Regions from separate parts of the Geobacillus sp. FSL K6-3411 genome, predicted to be linked through region 3. Evidence: predicted binding sites of a transcription regulator. Region 3 holds the regulator's gene; each other region holds the start of a gene.
The links. The regulator Rex, encoded in region 3, represses fermentation and respiration genes when NADH is low (regulators of the CRP and FNR family bind a similar motif). The targets are predictions, from matches to a motif close to TTGTGAAATATTTCACAA.
Positions count from the first base shown of each region.

Region 1: NSQ22_RS04025 (DUF2249 domain-containing protein) is a predicted target of Rex. The motif match lies at 2,183-2,200, and genes of this name have one in related genera.
Region 2: NSQ22_RS09145 (DUF6803 family protein) is a predicted target of Rex. The motif match lies at 3,300-3,317, and genes of this name have one in related genera.
Region 4: NSQ22_RS03390 (cytochrome ubiquinol oxidase subunit I) is a predicted target of Rex. The motif match lies at 2,810-2,827, and genes of this name have one in related genera.

Region 1 covers NZ_CP150187.1:789,694-794,031, reverse strand. Annotated here, with positions in the region: gene NSQ22_RS04035 (nitric-oxide reductase large subunit) at 1-953, opposite strand, end outside; gene NSQ22_RS04030 (Crp/Fnr family transcriptional regulator) at 1,183-1,875, shown strand; gene NSQ22_RS04025 (DUF2249 domain-containing protein) at 2,251-2,490, shown strand; gene NSQ22_RS04020 (DUF2249 domain-containing protein) at 2,487-2,696, shown strand; gene NSQ22_RS04015 (hypothetical protein) at 2,693-3,943, shown strand; gene NSQ22_RS04010 (metal-sulfur cluster assembly factor) at 4,114-4,338, shown strand, end outside.
Region 2 covers NZ_CP150187.1:1,790,251-1,794,588, forward strand. Annotated here, with positions in the region: gene NSQ22_RS09125 (N-acetyltransferase family protein) at 1-320, shown strand, start outside; one part of gene NSQ22_RS09130 (IS3 family transposase) at 295-1,196, opposite strand; one part of gene NSQ22_RS09130 (IS3 family transposase) at 1,196-1,463, opposite strand; gene NSQ22_RS09135 (IS982 family transposase) at 1,525-2,403, opposite strand; gene NSQ22_RS09140 (DUF6803 family protein) at 2,737-2,964, opposite strand; gene NSQ22_RS09145 (DUF6803 family protein) at 2,952-3,215, opposite strand; gene NSQ22_RS09150 (AAA family ATPase) at 3,534-4,334, opposite strand; gene NSQ22_RS09155 (IS481 family transposase) at 4,327-4,338, opposite strand, start outside.
Region 3 covers NZ_CP150187.1:266,330-270,667, forward strand. Annotated here, with positions in the region: gene NSQ22_RS01445 (ABC-F family ATP-binding cassette domain-containing protein) at 1-1,055, opposite strand, end outside; gene moaC (cyclic pyranopterin monophosphate synthase MoaC) at 1,154-1,642, shown strand; gene NSQ22_RS01455 (redox-sensing transcriptional repressor Rex) at 1,658-2,299, shown strand; gene tatA (twin-arginine translocase TatA/TatE family subunit) at 2,315-2,467, shown strand; gene tatC (twin-arginine translocase subunit TatC) at 2,488-3,231, shown strand; gene NSQ22_RS01470 (DUF4305 domain-containing protein) at 3,293-3,472, opposite strand; gene NSQ22_RS01475 (type II CAAX endopeptidase family protein) at 3,469-4,203, opposite strand.
Region 4 covers NZ_CP150187.1:662,311-666,648, reverse strand. Annotated here, with positions in the region: gene NSQ22_RS03400 (hypothetical protein) at 1-29, opposite strand, end outside; gene NSQ22_RS03395 (cytochrome d ubiquinol oxidase subunit II) at 216-1,244, opposite strand; gene NSQ22_RS03390 (cytochrome ubiquinol oxidase subunit I) at 1,241-2,587, opposite strand; gene NSQ22_RS03385 (SpoVR family protein) at 2,872-4,293, opposite strand.

The sequences.
Region 1 (4,338 bases), 520 kb from region 3:
ACGAAAAAGAGCGCCGATACGACGACGAAGTATTTGCCCGCTTTCACTTGTGACGGAGTCAGCGGCTGCCGCCGTAAATCGATGACCGGAAACTTCCCTTCCGCATACGCCTCTTGCATGCTTAATTGGTAGCGATAGAACACGTACAAAATAATCCCGATAAACAAAATCAAAATCGTAACACTAGCACCGCTCCACCATACCGCGGAAAACGACATCGTATTGCCAGCATCCTCATAGTACGGCCAGTTGTTTGTATACGTAATCTCGTCGCCAATTCTTAGCGTGCTCGACAGCCAAGCCGTCCAGAAGAAAAAGTCGGCAATTTGTTGGATTTGATCGCTATCGGCAACCCAAGCACGATTCGCTTTTGGCATGTCGCTTTCTTTAATCAATCCTTTTTTCAATCCCCAGCCGTCGCCATTGGTGAAGACATCGCGGTAATAATCCCGCACTTTTTCCAACCCGTATACTTGCGCATCTGTCAAGACGAGAACATCAGTAACCGGATTGTAGCGGTTTTTCCGCATTTCTTTAATGACTTGTTCACGGATGATCGACTTCTCATCATCCGTTAAATCAGCAAACGGTTTGTTATACCGTTCTTTCGCTTTGTAATCTTGCATGCCTTCCGTATACACTTTTAGCGCTTCCGCTGTATAGTCCGGCCCCATATACGACCCATGGCCAAGCACTGTGCCATAATCCATCAATCCGTATTTTTGGAAGACGGCTTGCCCACCGATGATCGTTTCTTTTGTCATCAACACTTCGCCGCTTTCACTGCGCACCTCCTTCGGCCTTGGCGCCATTTCTTTAAAAATCCAATACCCGCCGACAAGCAGGACAGTAAAACTAATTAAAATGGTAAAAATGAGAATGGATTTAAGAAAACTGTTAGTCGTTTTCCGCCCCGTTTGGATATTGGGGCGGACCGTTCGATTCACTTCCATATGAAGCAACCTCCTTCTCTTGACTTCGCCCTCATTGTAGCGTTCTAGAGCTCAGCGGTTTGTGAGCCGAGACAAATGTCAACTATGATTTATATCACATCGTTAAAGTGTGAGAGTTTATACAATGAAGACAGAAAAGGTGAAACGGCGCGGATTTCCAAAAGCCGCTGCCACCTGTTCCAACTAACAGCTGTCACATTTTTTTCATATTTTTAAAGGAGAGAACGCCATGGCGAACCATTGGATGAAAGATCGTTTAAAAACGGTTCCGTTGTTTCGCGAACTGTCCGATTACGAACTCGAATCGCTTGTCTCCATTTCCCATGTGCGCGTCTACAAGCCGCGGACATTTGTCTTTATGCAGGGCGATCCGTTAGAACGTGTCTATTTCATTCATTCTGGAACTGTAAAAATTTACAAAACTGATTTAAGCGGAAAAGAACAAATCGTCTCGATTTTGCAGACAGGGGAAATGTTTCCGCACGCCGGCTTCTTCTTAAAAGGCACGTACCCAGCCCATGCTGAAGTGGTGGAAGAAGCGACATTGATCGCCATTCCGATCCATGATTTTGAACAAGTGCTGATGGCCAGTCCTGAGTTATGCATGAAACTGTTTCGCGTTATGGGCGAGAAAATCGTTGACTTGCAAAACCGGCTCGAAGCACAAGTGCTTCATAATACGTACGAACAAATCGTGCTGCTTTTGTTGCGATTGACGCGGACAAATGCTGTCAAACAAGGGAAATGGTATCGCCTCACTACCCATGTGACGAACCGTGAACTGGCCAACATGATCGGTACCGCCCGCGAAACAGTCAGCCGAACGTTGAGCCAACTGAAGCGGAAAGGGTTGATCAATGTCGATGAACACGGCTTTTATTTGATCGACCAGGAAGCGCTTGAAAAAGAAATCTTTTTCTAATTCCCCGTATGTCTAAAAGAGTGGCGATTTCATCAAAACCGCTGCACAAAAAGGCGCTTCTCTAATAGATACACCTTGATGTTTAGCGCTCTCCAAAACCATTGATGTCAAGCACTGATCTTCTGAGAGACTTTGGATTTCACAACAAATGCGGCTCAGCAGGAAACTTGGATAAATGTGGCTTTTCCTTTCACTTGAGAGCCATCGAGAGAGAAAATGATTGTTCGTTTAGAAACATCACTCATTCAGAGGAAAACATCACTCTTTTTCAAACTAGCGGCAAAAACAACGTTTTCTGACCGCATGGTTGTGAGCTATATCACAACATCCAGCAATGAAAATGATTATCATAATAGCAAAAAGGGGAGAATATGCATGGGTGTAACGATTGAACTCGATGTACGCGAAGATTTGCGGCAAAAACGAGAACCGTTTGAAAAAATTATGAACGCCATTAAACCGCTGCAGCCGGGCGATACGTTCATTTTGCATGCTCCGTTCAAGCCACTGCCGTTGTTTCCAATTATGAAAGCGAAAGGATTTACGTACGAAGCGGAACAAATCGAAAAAAAGCATTGGAAAGTGACGTTCATCAAGCAGGGGGGAGACCAATGATCCTCGATAACCGCGGGCTCGAGCCGCCGCAGCCGATGATGCGGACGCTCGCTGCCCTTGCTAAGATGAATCCTGGTGAGACATTGACGATCATTAACGACCGCCGACCGATGTTTTTGTACGAGCAGCTTGATGAGCTCGGCTACCGGCACGAGACAATTGCACGTGAAGACGGCAGCTTTGAAATTCGGATTACGAAAGGATGAGCACTATGTTTCCGACCCGCACCGGAACGGAAACGGACATTCGCCTTCCGTTTTCCTTTATCATTTTTGCCGTGTTGGCGCTTGCCGTATCGCAGCTTGTGCTGCTAGCGGCTGTTCCTGCACTGAGCGGCGGTACGTTTCGGCTGCCGCTCGTATGGTCGGCGGCCCATTTGGCCTTGCTCGGCTTCGCCCTAATGGCGGCGATGGGGGCGATGTACCAGCTCGTTCCGGTTGCCTTTTTGACACCGATTTGGAGCGAGCGGCTCGGTTTCTGGCAGTTTGCCGTCACCGCTGTCGGCATCGTCACGCTTACCGCTAACTTAGCGTTTATGCCAAACCAAGCGTTTTTCCCTGGGTTACTTCTATTTTTTGGCATTGTGCTGTTTGTTTGGCAAATGGCAATGACATTGAAACAACAAGGAAACAAAACCGTCATGACGCTGTTTGTCGCGACTTCCTTGCTGTTTTTGTTGCTGACGGCCGCCGCCGGAGCATTGCTTACGTTTCACTTTTTCGCCGCCACTGGCGCCAACAGCCATGAAATGGTGTTCGGCCTGCACGTGCTGTTCGGGCTGTGCGGCTGGTTTACGCTGCTCATTATGGGCTTTTCGTATAAAATGGCGCCGATGTTTTCGCTCGCTCACGGTTTTTCGATGCAGCCGGCACGCTATGTGTACGCGTTATACACGAGCGGAATCGCAGTGGCGCTAATAGGGCTCTTCTTGCCGGGCCGAGCATTGTTGACCATCGGTGCCGCTTTGCTAACAGCCGGATTCGCTCTTTTCGCTTGGCATGTGTACACCATTTTGCAAAAGCGGATGAAAAAAGTGCTCGACCGTCCATTTCAGTTTTCGTTATTCGCCATCGCCATCGGCCTTGGATTGCACGTTGCGGCCTTGGTCGCCGTCGTTGTCGGCAGTGGACGGCTGCTTGGCATCATCGTCTATCTATTCATTTTTGGCTGGATCATCTTTAGCATTGTCGGCTATTTGTTCAAAATCGTGCCGTTTTTATGGTGGACGCACCGCTACAGTGAAAAAGTCGGCCAAGAAAACGTGCCGACGTTAAAACAAATGATGAATGAACGGTCGATTACCATCCAGTGTCTTCTATTCACTGTCGCTTTGGTGTTGGCTGCGGTGGCGCTTTTGTTCGCCAACGTTCCGCTATTTGCCGTTGCCCAGGCGCTATTCGCCGGATTAAGCGTCTTGTTTGCCGGAACAATTTTAGCCGTCTTCCGGAAATAACGAAATCCGTTGGTGGCTCGTTGGCGACGTCGAGGATGGTGACGCTCGGCCATGCCATTTTTCCATTTGAGAAACCATACGATAGCATTTCTTTTTCATCAAGCATAAGAGATGAACCCCCCCTGGCCTTCTTGGCCTTTCGGGAATCACGATCAAGGAGGAAATGAACGATGGATGTTCGTGAACTTGCCGTTCAACAGCTGAAAACCGTCATTGATCCGGAGCTTGGCATTAACGTAGTCGACTTAGGGTTGATTTACGATTTGCAAATTCAAGATGGCCATATCGATGTGCTCATGACGCTCACGACCCCCGGCTGCCCGCTTCATGATTCGATTGCCGGCGGCGTCAAACGGGCGCTTGAACAAATCGACGGCATCCGCGACGTGCGCGTC
Region 2 (4,338 bases), 1.5 Mb from region 3:
TGTATGAAGGAGTGGGAGAGGTGAGTGTGTATGTTCGAGATGTGAGTCGAGGAAAAGGAGTGGGAAAACAACTTCTAGAAGCCATTATCAAAGAATCAGAAGCAAAAGGATTTTGGACATTAACTGCGGGGATTTTCCCTGAAAACATACCAAGTTTACGTTTACATCAAAGCGTTGGATTTCGTAAAGTGGGTATCCGACAACGTATAGGAAAGTTAAATGGGGTATGGCGTGATGTTATATTGGTGTTATGTCAAGAAAACGGACACGTTAAACAGAGAGAAATAGCTGAATTTATACAGCTACCTTTCTCTGATTAGCGTAGTAAGCAGCTTCAAATTCACATGGCGATACATATTCAAGAGCGGAATGACTTCTCTTACGGTTGTAGAAACATTCGATGTACTCAAAAATGGCTTGTTTCGCTTCTTTTCGCGTACGGAATCGATTCGGATAGATACATTCTTTCTTGATTAAGCTATGAAACGACTCGATACAAGCGTTATCGTAACAGTTCCCACGTCTCGACATGCTCACTTGAAAATGGTGTTCCTGTAAGAGCTGCTGATAGTCATTTGAAGCATATTGGCTCCCACGATCCGAGTGATGGAGGACTCTCCCTGTTGGTTTCTCGTTGTTTAACGCTCGTTGTAAGGCTTTAATGACTAACTCTTTCGTCATTTGGTTATCGATATACCATCCTACGATTTTACGGGTATATAAATCCATGATGCTCGCTAAATACAACCATCCTTCATCAGTAGGAATGTACGTGATATCGGCCATCCATACTTCATTTGGAGCCGTTGCTTGGAAGTTCTGTTCTAACAGATTCACATACACGTTGTAAGGATGATTACTATTCGTCGTTGCCTTGTATTTACGTACCGTAATGGATCTTAATCCTTCTTCACTCATGATGCGAGCGACTGTCTTTTGGGACACACCAATTCCTTGTTTGCGTAGTTCTTGCGTAATTTTCGGACTACCGTAAATCTTGCGTGACTTGAGATACTCATTTCGAATCTGTTGGGTCAGTTGTTCTTTTTTCTCTTTTTGGTTGCTTTTTGGTCGTTTCAGCCATGCATAATACCCACTTTTAGAAACACCGAGAACTTGGCACATCTTCACCACGCGAAATTCATTTCGATGTTGAAAAATGAACGCGTAAATCACTTCTGGTTTCTGGTGAAGATGCCTAACGCCTTTTTTAGGATCGCTAATTCCTCCTCCAGCTCTTGATTGCGACGGCGCAATTCGATGATTTCTTGGTTTTGTGGCTTGATATTTCCTGAACCTACAAAGCTTGTACCATTGCTTTCTTTGTATTCTTTGACCCAACGGTGAAGAGTGTTGTATGCCAAACCTAACTCTTTTGCCACTTGGGCGATGGACTTATCCCCCTCCAAGCATAACTCAACGGCTTGAATCTTGTATTCTTGATCAAATGTTCTCTTTTTCATGATTGGACACCTCGAACTGATTGTAATTAAGTTTATTATAACCCGTGGTGCTAGTTGAGCGTCAACGCTCCACTAGCCCAAGAACAACGAGAGAATGGGCCAATAAAATGCCATCAAGCGCTGTTTCAAATCCAGAAACCGAATTGGCACGAATTTCCGTAATCCGAAATGAATCCACTAAAACCGAGAACGCAGTTTCGACGATTTTGCGTTTTTGCTTCATCCATTGTTTCCATTTTTTTGATTGCGCAACTCGTTGATTTTTCCGAGCAGGCGTCCAAAAAGCGATTTTGTATTCATCGTATAGTTTCTTTTGCAAGGCTTGGCTCACATATCCTTTGTCGCCAAGTGTATACGGATGAGGAAGTTGGGCCATCACGGTTTCCGCAGCTGTCCGGTCGTGGCAGGATGCTTCGGTCAGGACATATCCCATCGGAAGCGCTTGGTCGGTAATCTGAAGATGAAGCTTAAATCCATAGTAAGCCATCTTTTTGGATGCACAATACCCAATATCTGCGATTCCTTGAAATCGTTTGACGCGATACATTCGTGCGTGGTGGCAGAGTTCAATGGGTAAGCTATCCACCACCGCATAAGCGTGATGTTGTCCACGTTTGGCGAGTTGGTGACGAATCCATTTGATCGCCCAACGCAACGACCGGCATCGACGGTTGTATCGAGAGCGCTCTGGGAACATTTCCTTTGTGAACAGGTTTCCAATGACAAATCGATGCCAAGCCCGTTCCGAAGTAAACCCCAGCAATTTTCCAAGAATGTGAATGGCGATGATGACCTCATCCTCTTGCTTCAACAAATGACAATTTCGACGTTGTAAATACATCTGGATACAAGGCAATTGTTCTGATACAAAGAATAAGATCGCGGCATATTGCTTTTGAATTTTTGCTTGGTCTATTGTAAAATGAAAGTGCTCTTGCATGGGACTTCTCCTTTTGGATGTTTGTTCGCACTTTCATTTTAAAGGAGATCCTCATGCAAGGGCTGTTTTTATGTCTTGAGATTTTATCTAGCACCACGGGTTTATTATAATCTCTCTGTTCTCCGTGTCCACTTTTTAGACTAACATCATTTATTACTTGTTTTACAATCACAGGCTTTTCTAAGAAATAAGAAGCCAATTAAATAAAATGTGCCTTGATTAATTGATGTTTTATTTCTTACACGATCGGGAATCGTTTCTGCAATAAGTTGAATTAGAAATGTGAGGAGGGTATCCCAAAAGCAATCACTTTTTGGACACCCTCCTTTATTTTTACATATGCATATGATGAGAATGGTCGCTGCCGATCGATGGGTCGAGCATTCCAAAAATCATGGCAATATGAGCTACTACTAGAAATATACCAACGAAAGTGGAATGATATTTAAACTTTTGTTCCTCGCTCCATCTACGCCCGATTATGCCTAAATCGATTAGACTTAATCCCAATAACGGAATGACGCCCATTAAATAAAATCCTACCGCAATCATCCGCGCCATTCCCCATTCAATGTAAATGGAATGACGGCACTCACCAATAAGTAAATAAAAATTCCTAAAAAGTAGACACCAACAATGATGCTGCATAATTTGTTGATTTTACGGATCATTCCATCGAAACGGCGAGTAAAAAGAATTGCCAGCTCCGTTATCGCAATGGTCTCGGCAAGAGCAACAGGAATAGCCATAAATAAAATCAAATTCCAAGGTTGATTCACCGCTAACAGTTCCATGTAATGCGTCATATTCATCTAATCACCTCCTGCATTTATACATCCACATCTATTAACCTTAATCACAATTTGTGCATTTTCTTTGGAAAATTTAAGAATAATTTGTGACAAGATTCACTGAATCTATCGGTGTGTTCAGCTGTAAATTAGCACATTATTTCAGAATCCCTTTTTCAAATTATTTCGGACGGATTCGGAAATAATGTGCAAAATCTTTGCGAATTATTCCAGGTTTTGCAGATTATTTCCGAACGTTTGCACATTATTTCGGATGATTAACTAGAATGAGGATGGATCGGGATGAAACATAACAGGGGCCGATCAGCCCCTGCTGTGTCAGTACCCCATTTCTTCGGCTGCCATACGCACAATGTCTTCGTCAATCATATGTTTTTTTAATTGAGCGCCGTATAACAGGCAAATGGTGGCGAGGTTGTTGATGATCCGCGGCCACCCCTGCGACTGCAGGGCAATCGCTTCTAAGGCAGCTGGGGTAAAAATCGGGTGTTTCGCCCCCGCCTGTTTCAGGCGGTGTTCGATATATCCTACCACTTCTTCCTTATCAAGAGGCCCCATCTGGTATCGCATGATGATTCGTTGGTGAAGCGGACGGTGTTGATTCAACCGTAGTTTTGCCTGTAAATGGGGCAGCCCCGCCAAAATCAAGACAAACGGATTCGTTGAGTCCATGTGAAAGTTGAACAGGATCGCGATATCCTGCAGAAAGGCATCCTTCGCTAAATGCATTTCATCGAGGATGAACACTGACGTTACCCGTTGTTCATGATACAAGCGCTCGATCCCTTGTTGGATTTGATAAAACAAGTCGACCTTGCGGTATTTCGGCTCTTCCCCGAGCCCGAAGGCAAGGCCGCGATAAAAGTCCATCACGCTTCCCGTTGACAATGGAAAATAAACGACGTGATACAGTGACGGATTCAGGGATTCCTTAAACGCCCGAAGGGCGAATGTCTTGCCGGCCCCTGGTTCACCAATCAATAGCCCGATCCCTCTTGTTCGTTTCATGTAGTCCAAAGCGGCGAGGGCCTCTTGATACGAGGCCCCTTGATAAGCCTCTGGTGAATTCGTCTCCTTCGAAAACGGCTCTCGGGAAAGGGAATAAAACGTTTTATACATCGTT
Region 3 (4,338 bases):
CTGATTTGGCGGATGACAGGTGTTCCTTCGCCGTAACCAACGGCTAGTTCCTCAGCGGTGAGTACTTCATGGCCGCTCGGCCGTTCAATTGTAAAGGAAAAGGATGCCGATTTTCCATCGCCAGTGGGGCGTTCAAGCCGTTCCATTTTTTCTAGTTGTTTTCGACGGCTTTGCGCGCGTTTGGTCGTCGAGGCACGGGCGATGTTGCGCTGGATAAAGTCTTGCAGCCGGGCGATTTCTTCTTGCTGTTTCTCATATCGTTTTAATTCTTGTTCATACTGTTCGGCCCGCTGCTCCAAATAGCGGCTGTAGTTGCCTGTATACCGCTTGAGCTTCGTGTTGGATAGCTCGTATACTTCCGTGACGACTTTATCCAAAAAATAGCGATCATGGGAAACGAGCAGGACGGCACCGGGGTACGCCTGCAAGTATTGTTCCAACCAGGAGAGTGTTTCAAGATCCAAATGGTTGGTCGGCTCGTCCAAAATCAACAAATCTGGCTTAGACAATAGAAGCTTCCCGAGAGCGAGACGTGTCCGCTGCCCACCGCTTAATGAGGAGATAAGCGTTGTTTTATAATCATAGGAAGAAAACTGCAGACCGTGTAAGACCGAACGGATGTCGGCTTCATATTGATAGCCGCCCTGTTCTTTATATTGTTCTTGTAGTTCGTCATACGCTTTGAGTATTTTTTCATAGCGGGCAGGGTCAGCGAGTACATCCGGGTCACCAAGTTGGGAGCCGAGTGCTGCTAGCTGCTTTTCGATGGCTAGAAGTGGCGCGAACACTTCGAGCATCTCGTCCCAAATAGAGCGCGACGAGTCAAGCCCGCTATTTTGTGCCAAATAGCCAATCTTAATATGACTAGGCTTGATGATTTCGCCGCTGTCATAAGAAAGTTCTCCGGCGATGATTTTTAACAATGTCGATTTTCCTGCGCCGTTGCGGCCGACGAGGGCGATTCGGTCACGGGATTGTACTTCTAGTTTTATATTCGATAAAATAAGGTCAGCGCCAAAATATTTCGTGAGCTGGTGCACTTGCAAAATGATCATGTCGTTTCACCTCTCGGAATAGTTTAACGTATGTCGCCAAAACGGTCAAAGACAGATAAACAAAAATCGTGTATAGTGTATAATTGGAGGAGATTGTTTTGTCGTCGTTTACTCATTTCAATGAGCAAGGCCGCGCGAAAATGGTCGATATTACGAACAAGGAAGATACGGTGCGGGTCGCAGTGGCAAAAACGAGCGTCACCGTCAGCGAAGAGATTTATGAAAAAATGACAAACAACGCCATCGAGAAAGGTGACGTGTTGGCAGTGGCCCAAGTGGCCGGGGTGATGGCAGCGAAAAAAACAGCCGATCTCATTCCGATGTGCCATCCGCTCATGTTAAAAGGTGTCGATATCGCATTTTCATGGGAAAACGAAGCGGATGCATATAAACTCGTCATCACCGCAACAGTGAAAACGAAAGGGAGCACAGGGGTGGAAATGGAAGCGCTGACGGCCGCCTCGGTATGTGCGTTGACGGTGTATGATATGTGTAAAGCACTTGATAAAGGGATGATCATCGGTCCGACGTATTTGGTCGAGAAAACGGGCGGAAAGTCCGGCCATTATCGACGGAAAACCGATTAGCTGGGGGATGAAATGATGAGTAACGAACAACCGAAAATTCCGCAAGCAACCGCGAAGCGGCTGCCGCTGTACTACCGGTTTTTGAAGAATTTGCATGCGTCAGGAAAACAGCGTGTGTCCTCCGCCGAATTAAGCGAGGCGGTCAAAGTCGATCCGGCGACCATCCGCCGCGATTTCTCGTATTTTGGCGCGCTCGGCAAAAAAGGGTATGGGTATAATGTCAATTATTTGTTGTCATTTTTCCGTCGGACGCTTGAAGAGGATGAAGTGACGGAAGTCGCCTTGTTCGGTGTCGGAAATTTAGGTACGGCCTTTTTAAACTACAATTTTTCCAAAAACAACAATACAAAAATCGTGATGGCGTTTGATGTTGATGAACAGAAAGTGGGGACGACCGTCGGCGGCGTGCCGGTTTACCATCTCGATGAACTTGAGGAGCGGCTTTGCGGAAACATTCCGGTCGCCATTTTAACTGTGCCAGCCGTCGCGGCTCAAGCGCTGACTGACCGCCTTGTCACCCAAGGGATTAAAGGCATTTTAAACTTCACTCCGGCACGGCTGAATGTGCCGAAACATATTCGCGTTCATCATATCGATTTAGCCATTGAATTGCAGTCGCTCGTCTACTTTCTGAGAAACTATCCATTGCCATCATAAAGGAGAGAATAAAGCGTGAAATACATTTTGATTGTCCTTGTGATTTTGTTGCTGTTTGGCACGAAAAAATTGCCGGAGCTAGGACGGTCGGTCGGCCAGTCGTTGCGCGAGTTTAAAGACGCGACGAAAGGGCTGACTGATGACGAGGAAAACAAAACTGACCGATGACAAGGCAGGATGGGGAAACGATGAACAACAAAGAAATGTCGGTGTATGAACATCTTGGTGAACTGCGGAAGCGGCTGATCATTGTACTCCTCTTTTTTGTCACGGCGCTCGTTGCCAGTTTCTTTTTTGCTGATGATGTCATTGTCTATTTGCAGCAAACGGCTGAGGCGAAGCAGTTGACGATGAACGCCTTCCGTCTCACTGATCCGATTAAGGTATATTTTCAGTTTGCCTTCGTGATCGCTGCTGTGCTGTCCGCCCCGGTGTTGCTGTACCAAATTTGGGCGTTTGTCAGCCCAGGATTGTATGAAAAAGAGCGGAAGGTGACACTCAGCTATATTCCGGCATCGATTTTTCTTTTTTTAGTTGGCGTCGGTTTTGCTTATTTTGTCTTGTTTCCGTTTGTCGTCCGGTTTATGAATGAGCTTGCTGATCGACTGGACATCCAACAAATGATTGGCATTAACGAATATTTTCAGTTTTTGCTCCATCTCGTGCTGCCGTTTGGTATCGTGTTTCAGCTGCCGATCGTCGTCCTGTTTTTCACCCGCTTAGGGCTCATTACGCCGCAGTTGCTTGTACGCATCCGCAAATACGCGTATTTGGCATTGCTGATTTTGGCGGCAGCCATTACACCGCCTGATGTGTTGTCGCAGGTAATCGTCATGATTCCGCTCACGCTTTTATACGAAGGAAGCATCTGGATCGCCAAAATTGGCTACCGAAAGGCGCAGTTGGCGGCGGAACAAGAAAGCAGTGAGTAAGATCGTGCACAGCAAAAAGAGAGTGGTTATACAGAAAAAACCCTCCCCCAATGGGAGGGTTTCAACGTTTTGGGGCGAAAAACAGGCGGAAGGCGGTGCCAAAATCAAAGGCGGCAAACGCCGCCAAGGCGATAGTCGAAACGTTCCAAACCGTTTCATGAGCGCTTTTGATCGCCAAATACGTAAACAATACACCTAGGATGAAATACGGCAGTGAAAACAGCCGCGGCCGGCTCGTCATAGCCACAACCTCCAAAGCGCTAGCGGCAGTCCAGCTTGGCGCATCATTTTTTCTAACTCATCAGCCAACAAGATTTGAACTACGATCACAAACGTATTCATCGTCACATGGGCGAAAATCGGCACTAAAATGCGGCCGGTTTTCGCATATAAAAAGGCGAACGTCAGTCCCATTGCCGTATACAACAGCAAATGTTCCGGTTCCATATGGGCAATGGCAAAAAGAAGCGAGCTCACGAGCGCGGCCGGCCAAAAGTGATATTTTTCATAAAGAGAGCCAAAAATGATTTTGCGAAAAACAATCTCTTCCAAAATCGGGCCGATAATAGAAGCAACGATGACTAATAGCGGCGTCAAGCGGATGATATCAATGATTTGCCTTGTGTTTTCCGAACCCGGTTCAATGCCGAGCAACCGCCATTCAATATTGGCGGCGATGCTTTGGGCGATAAGTGCCAAAAAGACGCCAGAGATTGCCCACATCGATGACGAAGCGAGGGGAAGCTGTCGCATCCCTCGTTCATCGCGGACGCCGCGAAGCAGCCATAAAATGATGATTAAAGCCGCTAGAAAGCTGATGACCGCCCAATACCCGGAAGCAATCTTGGCGGCTTCGATAGGGCTTTTTGCGCTTTGGCCGATGCCGAGAGCATGCAGAAGCGGCACACCGATAAAGGAGGATAGCTGCATGGCGATGTATGTGATGATGACATACCAGTAATGGCGTTTCAAATCCTCTTACCCCTTTATTCAAATATATCCGTATTGTAACACATGTTTGGTGAAATGATAAGAAAAGCGCGTCAATGGAAGTTGATGCAGTCAACATAAAAAATGTCGAGTGCTGTTTATCGGTTTTGGAAATGT
Region 4 (4,338 bases), 400 kb from region 3:
TCTTTCACACGCTGCAATGTTTCTTTCATGATCGCCCACCCTTTCTTGATTCGTTATCATCCGCTAGTGTGGGCGATTGACGGCAAACTATGCATCATCAAACATTGAAAGTGTTTACTCATTCACGTGCACATCTTTCAAGCCAACCCAAAACGCAGCAACGACCGACAGTACGACGACAACCATCGGCGCATACATGATCAAAAATGTTTGCATCACCCTTTTCCTCCTTCCCATTTTCCTTTGACGTACGCCTTGTTAAACAAAAAGAGACGCATAAGTAAATAAAGCGACGGAATTAACAACAGTAATCCTGCAATAAACGCGACGATCAACGCCATGGCCATCGTTTCATTCGTAAACCCGTCATAAATCGTCAAATAGGGATATAGCAAATACGGATAATGCGAAATGCCATAGGCGTAAAAGGCGAACGCATATTGAAACAAAAGCGCAATAAACGCCCATCCGAATCGCCGCTGCCGCCCAAGCAGCCAAACTGTGATGACGAAAAACAAAAAGGAAATAACCAACATCCATGCTACATTCCATAGATTGTCATAATGCTCAGGATTATGGTAGCGGAGCTGGTATATAATGAGCAGCGCTGACAACATCGTTGGCCCGCTCCAAAGAAGGGCGTAGCGGCGTAACAGCGCCCGCGCTTGTTCATCCCCAGCCGCGTCCGCATAATACGTCAAAAAAACAGCAGAAATATAAAGAACGCTCGTCACACTTAACAACACAACACTCCATGACAACGGGCTCGCAAACAGCTTCCCATAGTCAAGCGCAACACCCGCCGCGTTTTCTTCTACAAATCCGCCTTCGGAAATCGTCAACACGATTGACAGTGAGGCGGGAATAAACAAACCCGTCAATCCATAAGCGAGCAAATACCAGTTCCGCTCTGTCTCCCCGTACGTATGAAACGCATAGTACGAGCCGCGGATGGCTAACAAAACAATGGCAATGCTTGCAGGAACAAGCAAAATCGATCCGTAATAATACGCTGTTTTTGGAAAAAAGCCGACAATGCCAACAAAGAAAAAGACGAGAAAGACGTTCGTCACTTCCCATACAGGGGAAAGATAACGCTGAATGATGCGATGCAAAATATGCTGTTGGTTTGCCCAATGGCTATAAACGCTGAAAAACCCGGCTCCGAAATCAATCGAGGCAACAATAATGTAGCCGAACAAAAACAACCATAGTACCGAGATGCCGATGACTTCGAGCGTCATGGCGCCACCTCCCCCCTATTCGCGCGTTCTTCCAGCTCCCGTTCGACCGGGTTGCGGCGGAACATGCGAATGAGCACTGTTGCACTTGCAATGACCAACACTATATACAAAAGGCAAAACAAAACAAGCATCGTATCAACATGCGCGGACGTTGTCGCCCCTTCTGCGGTTTTCATATAGCCGCGCAAAATCCACGGTTGCCGCCCGACTTCCGCTAAGTACCATCCAGCCTCAATCGCGATCATCGCCAACGGCCCTCCTGCCACTAACAGCCCAAAAAACCAATTTTTCGCCGTCCATTTCCATCGGAAAATTGATCCAAGCCAATATACGGCTGCGACAACCATTAAAAACACACCGATCGTAACCATCACATCAAATAAGTAATGAATGTACAGCGGCGGACGCTCATCTTCCGGAATATCATTCAGTCCAGTCACAACTGCGGCGGGATGGTTATGGGCCAAAATACTAAGAGCATATGGGATTTCCAAAGCATATTTCACTTCGTTGTCTTCTTCAAGCGTGCCGAACAAGATAAGCGGCGCGTGGGAACTCGTTTCAAAATGCCATTCAGCGGCTGCCAGCTTTTCTGGCTGGTATTCGGCTAAAAATTTTCCGGATAAGTCACCGACCAACGCACTAGCTACGGAAAAAATAAAAGCTGTTTTCATCGTTAAATGAAGTGCTTTACGATGGTAAATGTGGCGGTTGCCTTTCCATAAATGCCAAGCAGTGATCGAGGCGAGCACGAATGCCGACGTCATATATGACGTTGCCAACACATGAGCGACCTTTGTCGGCATCGCTGGGTTGAACATAGCCACGATAGGATCAATGTTGACAAGCTCTCCGTTTTTCAACTCAAACCCTTGCGGCGTATTCATAAACGCGTTCACCATCGTAATAAACATGGCTGATGCCGAAGAGCCGATGGCCACCGGAATGAGCAAAAGCAAATGTTTTTTTTGATTTTTGAACCGATCCCATGTGTACAAATAAATGCCCAAGAAAATGGCTTCAAAAAAGAAAGCAAATGTTTCCATGAATAGCGGCAAGCTGATCACCTGACCAGCCAGCTGCATAAAGTTCGGCCATAAAAGCGATAGCTGCAAGCCGATCGCCGTTCCAGTCACCACCCCGACCGCTACAGTGATGACAAAGCCGCGCGTCCAACGTCGGGCGAGCAAGATGTAATGCATGTCGTTTTTGCGAATCCCAACCCACTGAGCAATAGCGATCATAAGCGGGACCCCGACACCAATCGTGGCGTAAATAATATGGACCGTTAACGTCAATTCTGTCAAAATACGGCTAAGCAACACTGGATCATAGCCGTTCATGATTCATCCCCCCTTATGAAAACAAGCGGCCAATCAAGGAAAGCAACGCCACTGCCGCAACAGCAAAGCTAATAAATACAAGCTTTTTTTCATGCCGCTCCCACATAACCATCCCCCCGGACAAACAGACAATATTGATGAGTTTGTGACAATTATCACAAATAATCCACTTCATATTATTTCATAAGATCAGCAACATTATCCGGCATAATTTCGAATAATTTGTGTCATTTTTCACATATCCATCGTGACAAACAAAAAAAGCAGGATATCCCTGCCCTGAATTATAAATATTTGCGATGCACCGTCTTCCCGTCATACGTAAACAGCATTGGTTTTTCTTCGACGACCGTCTCCATATGAACGGGGCGTCCCCACAACTGATAAATGTATGGCAATACCTTTTCCAAATACTTCAAATCCAATTCAATTCCCTCGTACCAATGCTTTAAGTATAGCTCCCCATTGCGCATATAATCGCCATCATTCACTGTAATGTATGGGAATCCGCCGTTCACCCGCATACTGACGAGCTGATCACGGATATTCTCCCAGTTTTTATCCACAATTTTGTAATCTTTTCCTTGCTTTTGGAATAAATACATATCTTCACGCATGACGAGCTCTTTCGTCAAATAATTACGCAAAAACGAGATGTCGGACTCCAACTCACGCACTTCAAAAAGTTTCGCTCGTCCCGATCCTGGTTTGACGCCATATTTTTTCATTTCTTCCGTCGGATTGTTCCATCGCTCTTCAATGTCTTCAAAAATTTTCAATCCTAAATAATACGGGTTGATGCCGGTGCGCGACGGCTGCACGACGTTGGCGTTCAGTTTAGCAAATTCGATCGCTTCATCACTCGTCAAATCCATCTCGCGCAAAATGCGCTGATGCCAATACGTCGCCCAGCCTTCATTCATGATTTTTGTCTCGAGCTGTGGCCAAAAATAGAGCATTTCTTCGCGCATCATCGTCAAAATATCACGCTGCCAGTCCTCGAGCTCGCGGCTATATTCTTCAATGAACAATAGCACATCTTTTTCCGGCTGCGGCGGAAACTTGCGCCGTTTTTTCCGTGGCGGCGTTTTTGGCTTGTTCCGTTCATCAAGCGACCATAAGTCATCGTATGGCGTTGATGTTTTTGGCTGTTCTTCTTCCTCGTACACCTCCGTATCTTCCCATGTCCATGACAATTTCGGCCGCAACAGCGACGGGTCGATATGCTCTTGAATGGCCAAGACGGCATCTAAAAATTTTTCCACTTCCAGCTTTCCATATTGATGTTCATAACGCTTAATCCGTTCAGCTGTCGCCGCCATGCTCTCAACCATATCGCGCTTCGTGTTGCTGAAGCGAATATTGTTTTTGAAAAAGTCGCTATGCGCCAACACGTGGGCGACGATCAACTTATTTTGAATAAGCGTGTTCGTATCAAGCAAAAATGCATAACAAGGATCCGAATTGATGACGAGTTCGTAAATTTTGCTTAACCCTAAGTCGTAATGCAGCTTCATTTTGTAAAACTGCTTTCCAAAACTCCAATGGGAAAAACGCGTCGGCATTCCGTAGGCGCCGAACGTGTAAATAATGTCCGCCGGGCAAATTTCATAGCGCATCGGGTAAAAATCCAGACCAAATCCTTCAGCAATTTCCGTAATCTCAGCAATCGCCCGTTCCAGCTCTTTCAGCTCGTCCTGCCGCATCCTAATCCCCCCTTTTCCCCTTATCACAATGTATGAGGAAAAAGG